One region of the Actinoplanes sp. ATCC 53533 genome, then DNA from elsewhere that is predicted to be linked to it. Evidence: riboswitches for the same ligand, from Rfam matches in the RefSeq annotation. Region 1 holds a riboswitch; each other region holds the start of a gene.
The links. A riboswitch is a leader RNA that binds a small molecule or an ion and turns the genes downstream of it on or off. The one in region 1 is predicted to bind cyclic di-AMP.
Positions count from the first base shown of each region.

Region 2: linked by a shared signal. The riboswitch ahead of DMB66_RS54950 (hypothetical protein) and the one ahead of DMB66_RS28560 (hypothetical protein) in region 1 are both predicted to bind cyclic di-AMP.
Region 3: linked by a shared signal. The riboswitch ahead of DMB66_RS22985 (C40 family peptidase) and the one ahead of DMB66_RS28560 (hypothetical protein) in region 1 are both predicted to bind cyclic di-AMP.
Region 4: linked by a shared signal. The riboswitch ahead of DMB66_RS56035 (NlpC/P60 family protein) and the one ahead of DMB66_RS28560 (hypothetical protein) in region 1 are both predicted to bind cyclic di-AMP.

Region 1 is NZ_QHHV01000094.1:86-3,618, reverse strand. It holds gene DMB66_RS28565 (glycoside hydrolase family 65 protein) at 1-603, shown strand, start outside; gene DMB66_RS28560 (hypothetical protein) at 671-1,687, opposite strand; cyclic di-AMP (ydaO/yuaA leader) riboswitch at 1,691-1,828, opposite strand; cyclic di-AMP (ydaO/yuaA leader) riboswitch at 2,105-2,253, shown strand; gene DMB66_RS28555 (hypothetical protein) at 2,257-3,342, shown strand; partial or broken gene DMB66_RS28550 (ABC transporter ATP-binding protein) at 3,361-3,533, opposite strand, start outside.
Region 2 is NZ_QHHV01000309.1:4,484-8,016, reverse strand. It holds gene DMB66_RS54955 (helix-turn-helix transcriptional regulator) at 1-204, opposite strand, end outside; gene DMB66_RS54950 (hypothetical protein) at 447-1,499, opposite strand; cyclic di-AMP (ydaO/yuaA leader) riboswitch at 1,503-1,656, opposite strand; cyclic di-AMP (ydaO/yuaA leader) riboswitch at 1,923-2,071, shown strand; gene DMB66_RS54945 (hypothetical protein) at 2,075-3,091, shown strand; gene DMB66_RS54940 (DUF1775 domain-containing protein) at 3,523-3,533, shown strand, end outside.
Region 3 is NZ_QHHV01000067.1:38,496-42,028, reverse strand. It holds gene DMB66_RS22990 (TetR/AcrR family transcriptional regulator) at 163-768, shown strand; gene DMB66_RS22985 (C40 family peptidase) at 1,256-2,068, opposite strand; cyclic di-AMP (ydaO/yuaA leader) riboswitch at 2,075-2,198, opposite strand; gene DMB66_RS62665 (hypothetical protein) at 2,777-3,160, opposite strand; gene DMB66_RS22975 (Rieske (2Fe-2S) protein) at 3,453-3,533, shown strand, end outside.
Region 4 is NZ_QHHV01000329.1:4,265-7,797, forward strand. It holds partial or broken gene DMB66_RS66375 (cytochrome ubiquinol oxidase subunit I) at 1-40, opposite strand, end outside; gene DMB66_RS56025 (BlaI/MecI/CopY family transcriptional regulator) at 116-520, shown strand; gene DMB66_RS56030 (M56 family metallopeptidase) at 517-1,440, shown strand; cyclic di-AMP (ydaO/yuaA leader) riboswitch at 1,576-1,716, shown strand; gene DMB66_RS56035 (NlpC/P60 family protein) at 1,731-2,720, shown strand; gene DMB66_RS56040 (aminoglycoside phosphotransferase family protein) at 2,873-3,533, shown strand, end outside.

The sequences.
Region 1 (3,533 bases):
CAGGTGGTCAAGCAGGCCGACCTGGTCATGGCGATGTACGTGCGCGGTGACGCCTTCACGCCGGAGGAGAAGGCCCGCAACTTCGCGTACTACGACGCCCGTACCGTGCGGGACTCGTCGCTGTCGGCCTGTGTGCAGGCCGTGATGGCCGCCGAGGTGGGCTTCGTGGAGCTGGCCCACGACTACCTGGGCGAGGCCGCCCTGATGGACCTGCACGACCTGCACCAGAACGCCCGCGACGGCGTGCACGTGGCGTCGCTGGCGGGTTCCTGGATCGCCCTGGTGGCGGGCCTGGGCGGGATGCGGGACTTCAACGGGCAGCTGTCCTTCGCGCCCCGGCTGCCGAGCCGGATCACCGGTCTGGAGTTCTCGCTGCTCTGGCGTGGCCTGCGACTGCGGGTGGAGGTGACGGCGGAGGAGGTCACCTACTCGCTGCGCAACGGCGGCGGCTCGGCCCGTCTCGACCTGCTGCACCACGGCAAGGAGGTCACCATCACCCAGGTGAAGCCGGTCGTGCTGCCGATCCCGCCGGCGCCGCCGACCGGCCCGGCGCCGACCCAGCCGGCCGGTCGCTCCCCGGTCCGCCGGGCCACCCGGGCCTGAAGACCGAAAAAGAAAGAAGCCCCCGGTCCTCCGCGAGGAGGACCGGGGGCTTCTTCGCGCTGTCGCGCTAAAGCATGGAGACGTGTACGTGGTCCGTATGGTCGCTGGGGCCGCTGTACGAGTGCCAGCCGCTGGCGGGCTGCCAGATCTGCTTGTTCCAGATCACGTAGAGGATGCCCAGTCGGTCGGCGTTACGCACCAGGAAGGCCATCAGGTTGTTGCCGTACTCCCGGGTGTCCCGGTTGTGCCAGGGCGAGAATCCGCTCTTCTGCAGGGACCAGTCGCAGGCGCGGCCCTTGGGATGCTCGAACGGGCCGCCGTTGCGGTGACAACCGACGAATCGGTTGAACCCCGCCTTCTTCACTTCCTTGTACATGTGCGAGGTGCGCGCCGTGATGCAGCCACCCGTGGTCGGGTCGTCGACGTTGCAGGACTCCGGGCCGAACTCGCCGTCGGAGTTGCGCGGCGCCGGCGCGGCGACCTTGGACTTGGCGACCACGAAGCCGCCGGTCACCGTCTTGCCGCCGACCTGGGCCAGGGCCTTCTCGGCCGATTCCTTCTGCTTTGCCATCAGCGCGAAGTTCTGCTTCTGGGTCTTGACCTCTTGGTCGAGGCGGGCCTTGGCCTTGCTCACCGCGTCGATGGCCTCGTCGAGCTCGCGCAGCTTGCCGTCGTTGAGGGCGTTGATCTCCTCAAGGGAGACCGCCTTCTTGAGGAAGCCGTCCGGGCCGTCGGTGTTGAGCAGGAAGCCCATCGTCGATATGCCGCCGGTGCGGTATTGCTGCGCGGCGACCGCACCCACCTCGGGCAGCAGCTTGTCGCGCTTCGCCTCGGCGTCCTTGACGCGCAGGGAGTAGCCGAGCTGAGCCTTGGTCGACTTCGCGACCGCCGCCTTCGCCGTCAGGTAACGCCGGCCCGTGGAGTCGAGCACGTCGTTCAACAGCGGATTGTCGTCGCCGTCGTCGGCGGTGGCCGCCGGGTCGTCCGGGGCGGCATTCGCCGGGGATGCGGGCGCGAACATCATCGCGACCGCGGCGAGCGGTGCCAGGGCGAGAATCTGCCACCGGCGGGGTCTTGCCGTCATTCAGAATCCTTCCGCGTGACCACCGGCCGGGTTAGCTGACGGGTTCGGGACGGAAGCGATCCCTACCACTGACTCGTGGATTCACCCCGGTGTCTCTGTGGTTCCCCGGCTCATCTTGCGACGATTAGATGGTGGGCTGCCGGTGCCTTGGGGGCGGCACCTCTGTGGCAGTAACCGGCGGCCAGCTTACCTGACAACGGCCCAGGTGGCAGGCCTCCCGCGGGCGTAAAAGCGTTACCGCACAACGACTTTCCGTTACCACTCGATGGAATGACGAGGTCATGGGCCGTAACGACATATCAATGTGAGTCGTTGCACTCTCTCTGTAGTCGCTCACCCCGAGTGCTTAGTCGGTCGCATAGGGTACGACGACTGTCGATTCCTAGCATTGATGGGTAGTCTTCGTCACGGTCTCAGCGCAGACCGCCGCCTAATCGCCGCAAGGCGAGCCGGGGAACCACCCGAGTAATGGGGTGAATCGGATCAGCGTGCCCGCGCGGATCCGTAGGGATCACTTCCATCCCGAACCCGTCAGCTAACCCGGTCGGCGGCCGACGGAAGGAATGTTCGTGAGGTTCAAACCCGTCCGCCGGCGATTAGCGACCGTGCTCGCGGTCCTCGTCGCCACCACAGGGCTGGCGCTCGCCGCCCCCACCTCCGCCTCCGCGGCCCCCCGCCCCCTCGCCGCGCCGGGCGACTCGGGCGACGACGGCGAGGGCGGCTCGAAGTCCCTGGTCCAGCAGCTCGAAGAGGCGTCCAAGGGCTTCGTCGAGGCCAAGGAAGCCCTGGAGCGTTCCAAAAAGCGTCAGCAGCAGCTGACCGCCAAGCTCAAGGAGATCGACGCCGATCTCGGCCCCAAGCAGGCGGCGCTGGACAAGATCGTCCAGCAGACGTACCGCACCGGCCGGCTCGGGCCGATGGCGGCGCTGATCACCGCCAACTCCGCCGACAGCATGCTGGACCGGGCGCAGACCCTGGAGATGATCGCCGTCAAGCAGGACCGCGCGGTGCGCGATCTCAAGGGCGTCAAGACCCAGCAGCAGCAGGCGAAGGTGGCGATCGACACCGCAGTCCGTGATGGGCAGCGTCAGGTCGACGTCATGGCCAAGCGCAAGAACCAGGCGGAGAGCGCCCTCAAGGCGGCCAACGCCGCCAGCGCGGCGAACGACTCGTCCGGCGACAGCGGATCAACTACTACCAGCAGCGGCGGCGGCGGCAACAGCTCAGTGGCCTCGGCCGCCCGGCGCAACTCGGACGGCTCGCTGCCGGACGAGTCGTGCAGCGTCAACGACCCGACCACTTCGGGCTGCATCACACCGCGCACCCTGCACGCGATGCAGGAGGCGAAGAAGGATGGTTTCACCCGCTTCGTCGCGTGCTTCCGCGAGCAGAACAGCGGTGAGCACCCGAAGGGCCGGGCCTGCGACTTCGCCGCCGACAAGAACGGCTTCGGCGGCGACGCGACCGGGAGCAGCAAGGATTACGGCAACCGGCTGGCGAACTATTTCATCAGTAACGCCAGCCGGCTCGGTGTGCTCTACGTCATCTGGTTCCGGCGGATCTGGCTGCCCAGCAGCGGCTGGAAGTCGTATTCCGGCGCCGGCGGCGACCCGTCGAGCGATCACACCAACCACGTGCACCTGTCGATGCGCTGACCGAGGGGAGTGCGGGGCCTACCGCTTGACGTAGGCCTCGTACTCCTTCAGCACGTCGTCGGTGGGTCCGTCGGCGCGGATCAGGCCGGACTCGAGCCAGATGGCCCGCTCGCAGGTGTCCCGGATCGACTGCTCGCTGTGGCTCACCAGGAAGACCGTGCCGGCTTGCGCGCGCAGTTCACGCACCCGCT
Region 2 (3,533 bases), on a different contig from region 1:
CTGCGACACAGCCGGACGGGCTGCGCCGACCGCCGCCGTCGGCGCCGTGATGTCCCGCTCCCCATCGAGCAGATCGGCCAGCAGCCGCAGTCGGGTCGCGTCGGCCAGCATGGCGAAAGTCGTCGCCGCCCGGTCCACCACGGCGTCGCTCACCGGTTGTTGTTGCACCTCATAGGCACCTGCAACGTTGTCGCGTGCGTACATGAGCACATATTTTGGAGGAGACATCGCACCGGCCCCCGTCCCGTCGAGGGGCGGGTCCGCTACCTGTGCCGAGGGCTGGCAGGAATTCTTGTTCGCTGCAGCGACCGCCTGAGCCGAGACATGTGTGAGCGTGGTGTCCTGGCTGGGGTCCGGCTGGCCGTGCGGACGGCCCGGAGGCTGGCGTAGCGACGGAGTACGGCCTATGTGCGCGAGCAGGTTCTCGCACTCCCGGGCAGTTGCGGTTATCGCATGGACAGGTGCACGTGGTTGGTGTGGTCGCTCGACGGGTCACCGTTGCCGCGGGTGTATGCCTTCCAGCCGCTGCTGGGGAGCCATATCCGCTTGTAGTAGATCACGTAGAGCACACCGAGCCGGCTTGCGTTGTTGATCAGGTAGCTCGCCAGTCGGTCGCCGTATTGTTTGTCGCCGCCTTGGGCGACGCCGCCAAAGGTGCCCTTCTCCACCGAGAGGTCGCAGGCTCGGCCCTTGCCGTGTTCGCCGCTGGCCTGCTGTCGGAAGCATTTCGTGTATCGGGTGAAATCTGCCTTCTGCACTTGGCGCAACGCGTTCAAGGTTCGAGGCGTCAGGCAGCCGCCGGTGGTCGGGTCGTCGGCTGAGCACGACTCATCCGGCAGCGAGCCGTCGGAGTTGCGGCGAGCCGGCGCGGCCGATGCGCTGCTGCCGCTGGGCGCGCCGTTGGAGGCGTCGCCGCCGGCGTTCGCGGCCTTCAGCGCGCCTTCGGCCTGAGTCTTGCGCTTGGCCATGACGGTGACTTGCTTCTGCTGGTCGCGGATCTCCGCGTCGATCGCGAGCTTGGCCTGTTCCTGTTTGGCTCGGGTGTCCTTGAGCTCACGCAGCGCCTGGTCCTGCTTGACGGCCACCGTCTCAAGGGCCTGCACCCGGTCCAGCAGGCTGCCGGTCGACGAGGCGGTGAGCAACGCGGTCATCGGGCCGAGCCGGCCGGTCCGGTACGCCTGCTGGGCGATCTCGTTCAGGGTCGCCTGACGCGGGCCGAGTTCCCCGTCGATCTGCTTGAGCAGGCCGACCAGCTTCTGCTGACGCTTCTGGGAGCGGTCGAGCGCCTCCTGGGCTTCGACGAAACCCTTGGACGCCGCTTCGAGCTGCGCCACGAGGGACTTGGAACCGCCTTCACCGTCGTCACCGTTGTCTCCGGGGGCGGCAACCGGTAGTGGCGCCGCGGAGGCCGGGCCGGCATGAGCGACAACCGGCCCCGACACGGCGACCATCAGCGCGAGCAGGGCTGCGACTCGACGAGGGACAGAGTGGTGCTTCACGTGCCTTCCTTCCGTCGGCCGCCTGCCGAGTTAGCTGACGGGTTCGGGACGGAAGCGATCCCTACCGCCCGCGTTCCCTGCACACGGTGCGGATTCACCCCACTACCTGGGCCTTGGTTCCCCGGCTCGCGATGTGGCGATTAGGCGGCGGTCTCCGTTCGGTAACGCAGACCGCGACGAACGATACCGGCAAATTCCCGATTCACCACCCTGGATACAGCGTGCAATGCAATAACCACGGCGGGTAAGCAAAATGGTTCATCCAGGAATCGTGGATAACCATTGATTATGGCAAGATTCACAGATTGCAGAGCGTTGTTGCAGGGTGACAATTCTTCTCTCCGTTGCGGTGCTGATCCAGCTGACGGTTGTCGGGTAGTATCGCGTCCGGTCACCGCCAGGAGGCGCCGTCCCCAAGGCGCCGGCGGGCCGCCGCCCAATCGCCCATAGGCGAACCGGGGAACCATTCATGTGGGGTGAGTCGGCTCCGCGCGGTCACGCGCGGTGCCGTAGGGAGCGCTTCCATCCCGAACCCGTCAGCTAACCCGGTCGGCGGTCACACGGAAGGAACATGCATGACGGCCAATCCCCGCCGGTGGCTGGTGCTCGCCCTGGCACCGCTCGTCGCCGCATCACTGGTCATGGCTGCTGGATCGGCGGCCAGCGCGGAGCCGGACGGCAGCACGGCGACGCCGAAGGAAGCCGATGACAGTCCGATGCTGGTGGACGTGTTGACCACCACCGGACGCCGGTTCGTCGCCGCGAAGGCTGCCGTGGGCAAATCCGCCAAGACGCAGTTGCGCCTGGCACTCGACGTGAAGGCTGCGGAGGCCAGGCGCGACTCGCTGATCCCCCAGGTGCAGGCCGTCGCGGGTCAGCAATACCGCACCGGCAGCATCTCCGCCATGAGTTTCCTGCTGAAAAGCGAGACTCCTGGCGGTTTCGTGCAGAAGGCCATCTCGCTGGCAGAGATCAACAGGGTCAACGACGGTAAGCTGCGCGAACTCAACGCCGCGATCGCCGACGTCGCGGCCGCGAAGGATCGCCTCGACCGGGAGGTCAAGGCCCAGCGGCAGAGCCTCGCAGTCATGAGTAAACAGAAAGAGGCGGCCGAGAAGGCACTCGCGGTGGTCGGCGGCAAAAGCCTCACCGGTGGTTACGTCTCGGCCAAATCGCCGGTGGCCGCCGCCGCTCCTCGTAACTCCGACGGCGGGTTCACCCCGGAGTCCTGCACCGTTGACGATCCGACGACCGGTGGCTGCATCACAGCCCGTACCGCGAACATGCTGAAGCAGGCCAAGAAGGCCGACTTCAACCGGTTCGTCGGCTGTTACCGTCCCGGCGGGCCTTTCGAGCACCCGAAGGGCCGTGCCTGCGACTGGTCGCTGCAGGAGAAGGGGTTTTCCAACGCCAGGAACGCCGACATGAAGAACTACGGCAACGACCTCATGGCGTTCCTGGTCCGAAACGCCGACCGGCTGGGCATCTTGTACGTGATCTGGTACCGGCAGGTCTGGTTCCCGGCCAGCGGCTGGTCGCCGTACACCGGACCGCTCGACCACTACGACCACGTGCACGTCTCGATGCTCTGAGCTCCGCAGTCACGCGAGGACGCCCCGGGACCCGTGTGGACCGAGGGGTTCATCGCCGGCTTGGGCCCGATGTTCGTGACGTGCCGCACCAGGGCCAGCCGACCGGTCCGGCGCCGATCCAACCAGCCAGGTCCTTATTCGATGCCGGTCATCGCCGGGCGGACCGAGCGCGCCCCCCAGTTCACCGCCATGCTCAACGGGAGCAGGGCGGCCAACCGGAGCCACAGCCGCAAGGGATCCGACCGTGATCTGGCGGAACAGGGCACAGAGCCCCGCAGCACCACCTGGTTGCTGTCAACGCCCGGACGGGGTAACACCTCCATGGGCGACGCCGGCACGGCCCGTCCACCGGCCTCGATCCGCCCTGCGGGCACTGCGATCCAGGGTCGGCCGAATTGAACCATTCGGCGTCGCAGTCCGAACTACCTGTCATGAGGCTTCG
Region 3 (3,533 bases), on a different contig from region 1:
AAGGCGACCCATGGCCGGGTTTCGCGTCAGATCCGTCACTTGCGGCCGGGGAGCGGGGCGGGTCCACCATGACAATCCTCCGTCATCGATCATCGTTTGCGAGACACTATGTATATATCAAAGCACACTGTCGCGGTATCGACGTGGTGTTATAGTTTGCGGGTGCCGAAGCTGTGGGACACGACGATCGAGGCGCACCGTCGCACGGTGCGCGAGGCGATCCTGGAAACCACGTGGGCCTTGGTGAGAGAGCACGGGTTGATGTCGGTCACGATGAGTCAGATCGCCAAGCAGGCCGGCGTCGGTCGCGCCACGCTGTACAAGTACTTCCCGGACGTCGAGGCGATCCTGGCCGCCCATCACGAACGTCACGTTGCCGGTCACCTGACCGAACTCGCCGAGCTGCGGGCCAAGCCGAGCAAGCCGTACGACAAGCTCCAAGCAGTACTGGGCCGGTACGCGCTCATCTGTTATTACCGCAAGCGACACGGAACCGAGGAACTCGCGGCCCTCCTCCACCGCGGGGAGCGGGTCTCCGGTGCGGAACAGCAGCTCATCGACCTGTTTCAAGACCTGCTGGCCGAGGTCGCCGCCGCAGGGGAGTTGCGCGATGATGTCGCGCCTGACGAGCTTGCGACCTACTGCCTCCACGCGCTCGGCGCAGCCGGCAGTCTGCCGTCCGAAGCGGCAGTGAACCGACTTGTCGCGGTAGCCCTGACCGGGCTGCGACCTACGCGCAGGGGCAGCGTGAAGCCCGACGCGACCTGATCTCCCAAACCGCGGGGTTGCCGAGATGAAAGGACATCGCTACCGACGCGGTTCCCGCGCCATGACGAAGAGCACCCTTGGACCGATGGTGCGCGACGGAAAGGACACGCCGGGCGATTCATGTGGTGTTTCTGCCGGCGTGCACCTCAGCGGCGGGTTGGGCATAACGGTCTGGGTCGGCGACTGTGTTGACGGCAGCAGACATGCGCCGTCCGGTCCTGCCGGCCTGGGGTGCTCTTTCACAGCTTGCAAGTCGTGAAGGGCGGCTCGAGGAAGTGCCGTGCGGGGATCGAAGGACATGACGTCGGCGCCACCCCAGGCCCGCGCCGACCACATCGAAGTGGTCCGTCGGCCGGGCCCGCGCTTCGCTGGCGCTGCCATTCGCATGAGGCGACAACGCTTCCCCTGCCGCACGTTGCTCATTTGGGGAATGCCAGTGGAGCACGACCGAAAGGGCGCGCTCCACTTCATGAGTCGGCAGTTATCGTCAGGCGGAGACGAGGCGCCGTACGACGTAGCTGTTGCTGTAGACCTTCTGCTTCTGGACGGTCTTGCCGGCGCGGGGGGAGGCCCACATGTAGCCGCCGCCGGCGTAGATGCCGACGTGGGTGCCGTAGGAGCCGGAGCGGAAGACCAGCAGGTCGCCGGCCTTCTTGTTGCCCTTGCTGACGGCCTTGCCGTACTTCTGCTGCGAGTTGGCCTTGTGCGGCAGCTTCTTGCCGACGGCCTTCTTGTAGACGTACATGGTGTAGCCGGAGCAGTCGAACTGCCTGGGGCCGGCGGCGCCGAAGACGTAACGGGCACCCCTGTGCTTCGCGGCCTCGGCAATCACCTTGGCCGCGTTGTTCTTCACAGTGATCTTCGTCTGGCTGCTGCGCACCGAGGCGAAGCCCTTGGTGCCGGCGAAGACGGTCCGGTAGTACAGCGAGCCGCCGGGCTTGGTCAGGAAGGACGCCACGCCCTTGGAGTTGGTCGACTTGGTCACCCAGGTCTTCCACGCCTTGCCGCCACGGATCTGCAGCTTGACCTTGCCGGTGACGGCCTTGCCGGTCTTCGGGTTGATCAGCTTGGTGGTCACCCGAACCGTCTTGCCCGCCGCGATCGACTTCCTGTTGTAGGAATTCGTGATGCGGGGCTTGACGGTCGCCGCTGCCGCTGCCGCTGCCGTGACGGGGACCGGCGCGGCGGATGCCGGCGCGGTGGCGACCAGCTGGCCGGCGCAGAGGCAGAGACCCAGGGACAGAGCGATGGAACCGGTGCCGGTCTTGCGGGGGCGCCGGTGCGAGGTGCGTTCGTGCACGGTAGAGATATCCCTCCGGCACGCCTGCGAGGTTAGCTGTCGGGTTCGGGCGGGAAGGTTGCCCGGCCACCGCAATGGTGGCTTCACCCCGAGGTCCTCATCGGTTCGCCGCGAGCGGCGTTCCGTGGGACCGAATCTGGGTCCCCCGTCCCTGCCCCCGTATGCCTGTGTCGTTGTTCGCGATCACGATCGCGCCGCTCGGACCGGGGCAGGGCTCGGCGTGGTCCGTGGCGGTGCGAGCGGCGAGCGGTTGCTTACCGGCTCACCCTTGCTACCCGATTTCCGGCCGGACCGCTGGGGTGGTTTCGACTACCGAACGTGTTTGGCACATGGAACACTGTCCGGTTTGTAACCGCGCTGTGACAAATGCCGGTACTTACCGTGTTGAAGTGATCACCATTCGTCGAGGGTTACGGGTGAAACACAACACACAAAAAGCCGCATCGAGGTCGATCATGGCCTGAGTCAAGGTCGGGAGAATGTGGCCGTAAACGCCCCCAGCGGCGGAAACTCGGCGCCGGGCGGTGGGGTGGAGATCATCCGTTCGGTGGAGGGCGCGGCCGGGCGGTGGGTGAACCGTTACGTCCACAGGGCCAAACCGATGCCGCGCAGCGACAGCCCCGGGGGTGCAGCTCGCACGGAGCACGTGAATGTGGACCCTTGAGCGGGCTGAACGACGGTGGATCAGCCCGCTCAAGGGTCACTGCCTCAGTGCTGTGCGGTCAGCGGGTCGCCGCCACAGCAGGCCGCCCGGTGGCCTGTGGCGGGTGCTCGCGGGGGCCCAAGTGCCCCTGCCGGCCCAGGACCGCGATCCCGGTCGCGCGGATCAGGCCGGTCGCGACCAGTGCGACCCAGGGCAGCCAAAGCCAATGGTACGAAGGCGGCTGCCATCACGAGCAGGCCTCTGGTGATGGCCTGGGCGGGTGTCCACCGTGCTGTCACCCAGCCGGTGAGGCGCACCTGACCCAGCACGGTCAGCAACCCGGAGACGGCGAACAGGATCGCCACGCCGGTCTCGCCGCCGGTGACCCGCCGCACCTCGATGGGCAGCCCGAGATAGACCTGGAAGTTCAGCACGTAGGAGCCGATCATCGCCACCGAGAACAGCAGGAACGAGCGGTGGCGAGCACCTGGCGCCAGGCTTTCCGGATGAACAGAGCATCCGTAGCAAGTGTTTCAATTGCATCTATGCTCGGTGCCGCGTCGGGACCTGCCGCCTGGCTTGATCGGCGTCGCTGCCGCTCGCGCTCACCGGGTGCGCGAGCGCGGAACCGCCGCCGGCACCGCATGAGCCACCCGGCACTCTGCCGCCCAGCGCTGCCGATCCCCTCGTACTGACGACCACGGCGAGCGTCCCCTCGGTGGCGGAATCGTCGTCGATGGGGTGCTCGTCACTCAGCCCAGGCCGGGCAAGTTCCGCGCGTTCGACGCCACGTGCCCCCACCGCGGAGTGCGGGTCAGCCCG
Region 4 (3,533 bases), on a different contig from region 1:
CCACGGCGAACTGCAGGCGGGTCAGGTCGAGCACGTCCACGGAAAGGCCCCCTCTACGACGACTCGTAGTAGATACTACGCATCGTAGTACGTGCCGTGTAGTAGGGTGGGTCACATGGCTTTGGGAGACCTGGAACGCGAGGTCATGACGCAGTTGTGGACGGCGGGCGAGCCGCTGACCGTGCGCCAGGTGCACGAGCGGGTGAGCCGCGACCGCGAGCTCGCGTACACGACCGTGATGACCGTGCTCGACCGGCTGGCCAAGAAGGGCGTCGTCACCCAGCAGCGCGCCGACCGGGCATATCGCTACGCCCCCGCGCAGACCCGCGAGGAGATGACCGCCGCGCTGATGCTCGACGCGCTCAGTGCCGCCCCCGACGGCGTCCGGGACGCGGCGCTGGCGCACTTCGTCGGCCGGATCGACCCGTCGGCCCTGACCGCCGCCATCGCGGCGGCGCGGAAGGATCCGGCCGCCGCGCCGGGCCTGCCCGCCGCGGAAAACCCAGAAAGGCGGCAGTGACCGCGCTGCTGCTGGGCGCGCTCGGGCTGACGCTGTCGCTCGTCGTGCCGGGCATCCTCGCGGGCGCCCGCTGGCCCGACCGCGCGCCGGCCGCCGCCGTCGGGCTCTGGCAGAGCATCACCCTCGCGGGGGTGCTCTGCGCGCTGGGCGTGGTGCTGGCCGGGCCCCAGGAGCTGGTCAGCGAGCTGGGCTCGGACCGGCCGGTCGGCGCCGCCGCGCTGATCCTCGCGCTGGTCGTCGCGACGGTGATCATCGCCCGGCTGCTGGTCTCGCTGGTCCGGGTGAGCATCCGCTCGCGGGCCCGCCGGGCGCGGCACCGGCTGCTGGTCGACCTGCTGGACAGCGCCGAGCGCCACGGCGAGTTGCCCGCCGAGGTGCCGCCCGGGCTGCGCGTGCTCGACGGGCCGCTACCGTTCGCATACTGCCTGCCGGGCCGCTCGCCGCGGGTGGTGCTCAGCGACGGCGCGCTGCGGGTGCTCGACGCCGGGCAGGTGGCCGCCGTGATCGCGCACGAGCAGGCCCATCTGCGGCACCGCCATGACGTGGTGATGGAGTCGTTCACCGCGTTCTACCGGGCGGTGCCCCGGCCGCTGCGCAGCCGCGCGCCCCTCGACGCCGTGCACCTGCTGCTCGAGATGGTCGCCGACGACGCGGCCCGGCGGCGCTGCGGCGCGGCCCCCCTGGGCACGGCGCTGGCGCTGCTCAGCGACGCGGTCAGCCCGGACGCTCCGGCCGAGCTCGGTGGCGCGGTGGCGGAGCGCCGGCGTCGCCTCGACCGGCTGGCCGCCGACGATCCCCGGTCCGTTACCCTCACCGTGACACTGCTGGCGGCGGCCGGCGCCGTCGGTCTGCTCGTGTTACCCACCGTGATCCTGGTGGTGCCGTGGCTCGACCGGGCACTCTCCGCATGGCCGCTTTAAGTCCTCCTTAATTACCGTAGGTCACTGGGTGTTATGCGCAGTGTGTCCTGATACCGCCGGGTTCAAATCGCCGGTGATCGGGAGTACGGTGGGGCCCGGCTCAGCAGTCCCCCCTCGTCCCAACCCGGGCGAACTGACGGGCCACCGCCTAATCGTTCCAGTCGTGAACGAACCGGGGACCCGAGCAACCGGGGTTAAGCCGCAGCAGCACCGCGGCCGGGCGCGCTTCCCGCCCGCACCCGTCAGCTAACCCGGTCGGCGGCCGAGGGAAGAAAGGACACTGCACCTACGTGAAACGGATTGAGGCGCACCGCGTCGCAATTCTGCGCAGCATCGCCTGCGCCGTCGCCGCGGTCGGGATTCTTCTCGCGCCCGGAGTGGCGAACGCGACACCGTCCCCGTCGAGCATCGAAAAGCAGATCGACGAGCAGTGGAACAAGCTGGAACCGGTCATCGAGCAGTACAACAACGTGCACAACCAGCTGCTCAAGAACCAGGCCCAGCTCAAGAAGATCGACAAGCGGCTCGCCCCGCTGGAGCTGCAGGTCAACCTCGCCATGTCGCAGGTGGGCAGCATGGCGGGCGAGGCCTACATGCAGGGCTCGCCCAGCGCGATGACGGCCATGATCATCAGCGGCTCGCCGACCGGCCTGACCGAGAAGCTCTCGTTCCTCGATCAGATCAGCCGGCACCAGCGCCAGTCGGTCGCCGGCGCCGCTGAGTTGCGGGACAAGCTCGCGGGCGACAAGCGCGACCTGGACACTCTGACCAAAGCTGTGGCGGCCCGGGACAAGGCGCTGGCGCAGCAGCAGAAGGACATCCAGAAGAAGGTCGACGAGCTGCAGAAACTGCGGATCAAGGCGTACGGCGCCAGCGGCGTCGCCGACGGTCCGTTCAAGACGGGCCCGTGCCCGGTCGACTACACCGACGACGCCGGCGGCCGGGCGGCGCAGCGAGCCTGCGACCTCATCGGCAAGCCGTACGTCTTCGGCGCCGAGGGGCCGGGCGGTTACGACTGCTCCGGCCTGACCAAGGTGGCGTGGGCGGCGGTCGGGGTGCACCTCGAGCACTTCACCGGAGACCAGATCCACACGGGCAAGTCGGTCAGCCGCAGCGAGCTGAAGCCGGGTGACCTGATCTTCTACGGCAGCCCGGTGCACCACGTGGGCATCTATGTGGGTGGCGACACCATGGTCCACGCGCCACACACGGGCGACCATGTCCGGATGGCGTCGATCGACCGCAGCGGAGCCATCACCGGCATCCGCCGCCCGGGCTGACCGGCGCAGCGCAACCACGAAAAAGCCGCCACGCCCGTGGCGGCTTTTTCTTGCCCTTCGGTCGCCTCGCCGTGCTGGTGCGTCGACTTGACCGGGACGACCCGCAGCGCTGACGGGGCCGCGCCGGGTGCCCGGGGCTGCGAGACTGGGGGATGTTCTCCGCCGGTTTCACGCGCAACGTCACCGACAGCTGGGGCGACGCCGGCCGGCGGTGGCTCGCGGGGCTTCCGGTGCTGATCGAGGAGGTCGCGCGCGACTGGGGGCTGACGGTCGGGACGCCGTACCCGTTGAGCTTCAACTTCGTCGCGCCGGTCCGCCGGGCCGGGGGATCGCCGGCGGTGCTCAAACTCGGCCTGGCCGAGGCCGGCCATATCGCGATGGAGGCCGACACGCTCGGGTTTCTGGGCGGTCGCGGCGCGGTCGAGGTGCTGGCCCGCGACGACGGGCGTGGCGCGCTGCTGCTGGAGCGCGCCGAGCCGGGCGTGACCCTGCGGACGCTGGTCCGCGAGCGCGACGGGCAGGCCACGGCCGTCCTGGTCGACCTGATGCGCCGGCTGCACCGGCCGGCGCCGGACGGGCTCATGCTGGAGGAGCTCTCGTCGCGGGTGGCGGCCTTCGACGCGCACCTGGCCAGATATCCCGGCGACGAGCCGATTCCGCGGGCCCTGGTCGAACGGGCCCGGGAGCTCTGGGCCGAGCTGTGCGCCTCCGCCTCGCGGCGGGTCGTCCTGCACGGCGATCTGCATCACGAGAACGTGCTGGCGGCGAGCCGGGAGCCGTGGCTGGCGATCGACCCGCACGGCGTGCTGGGCG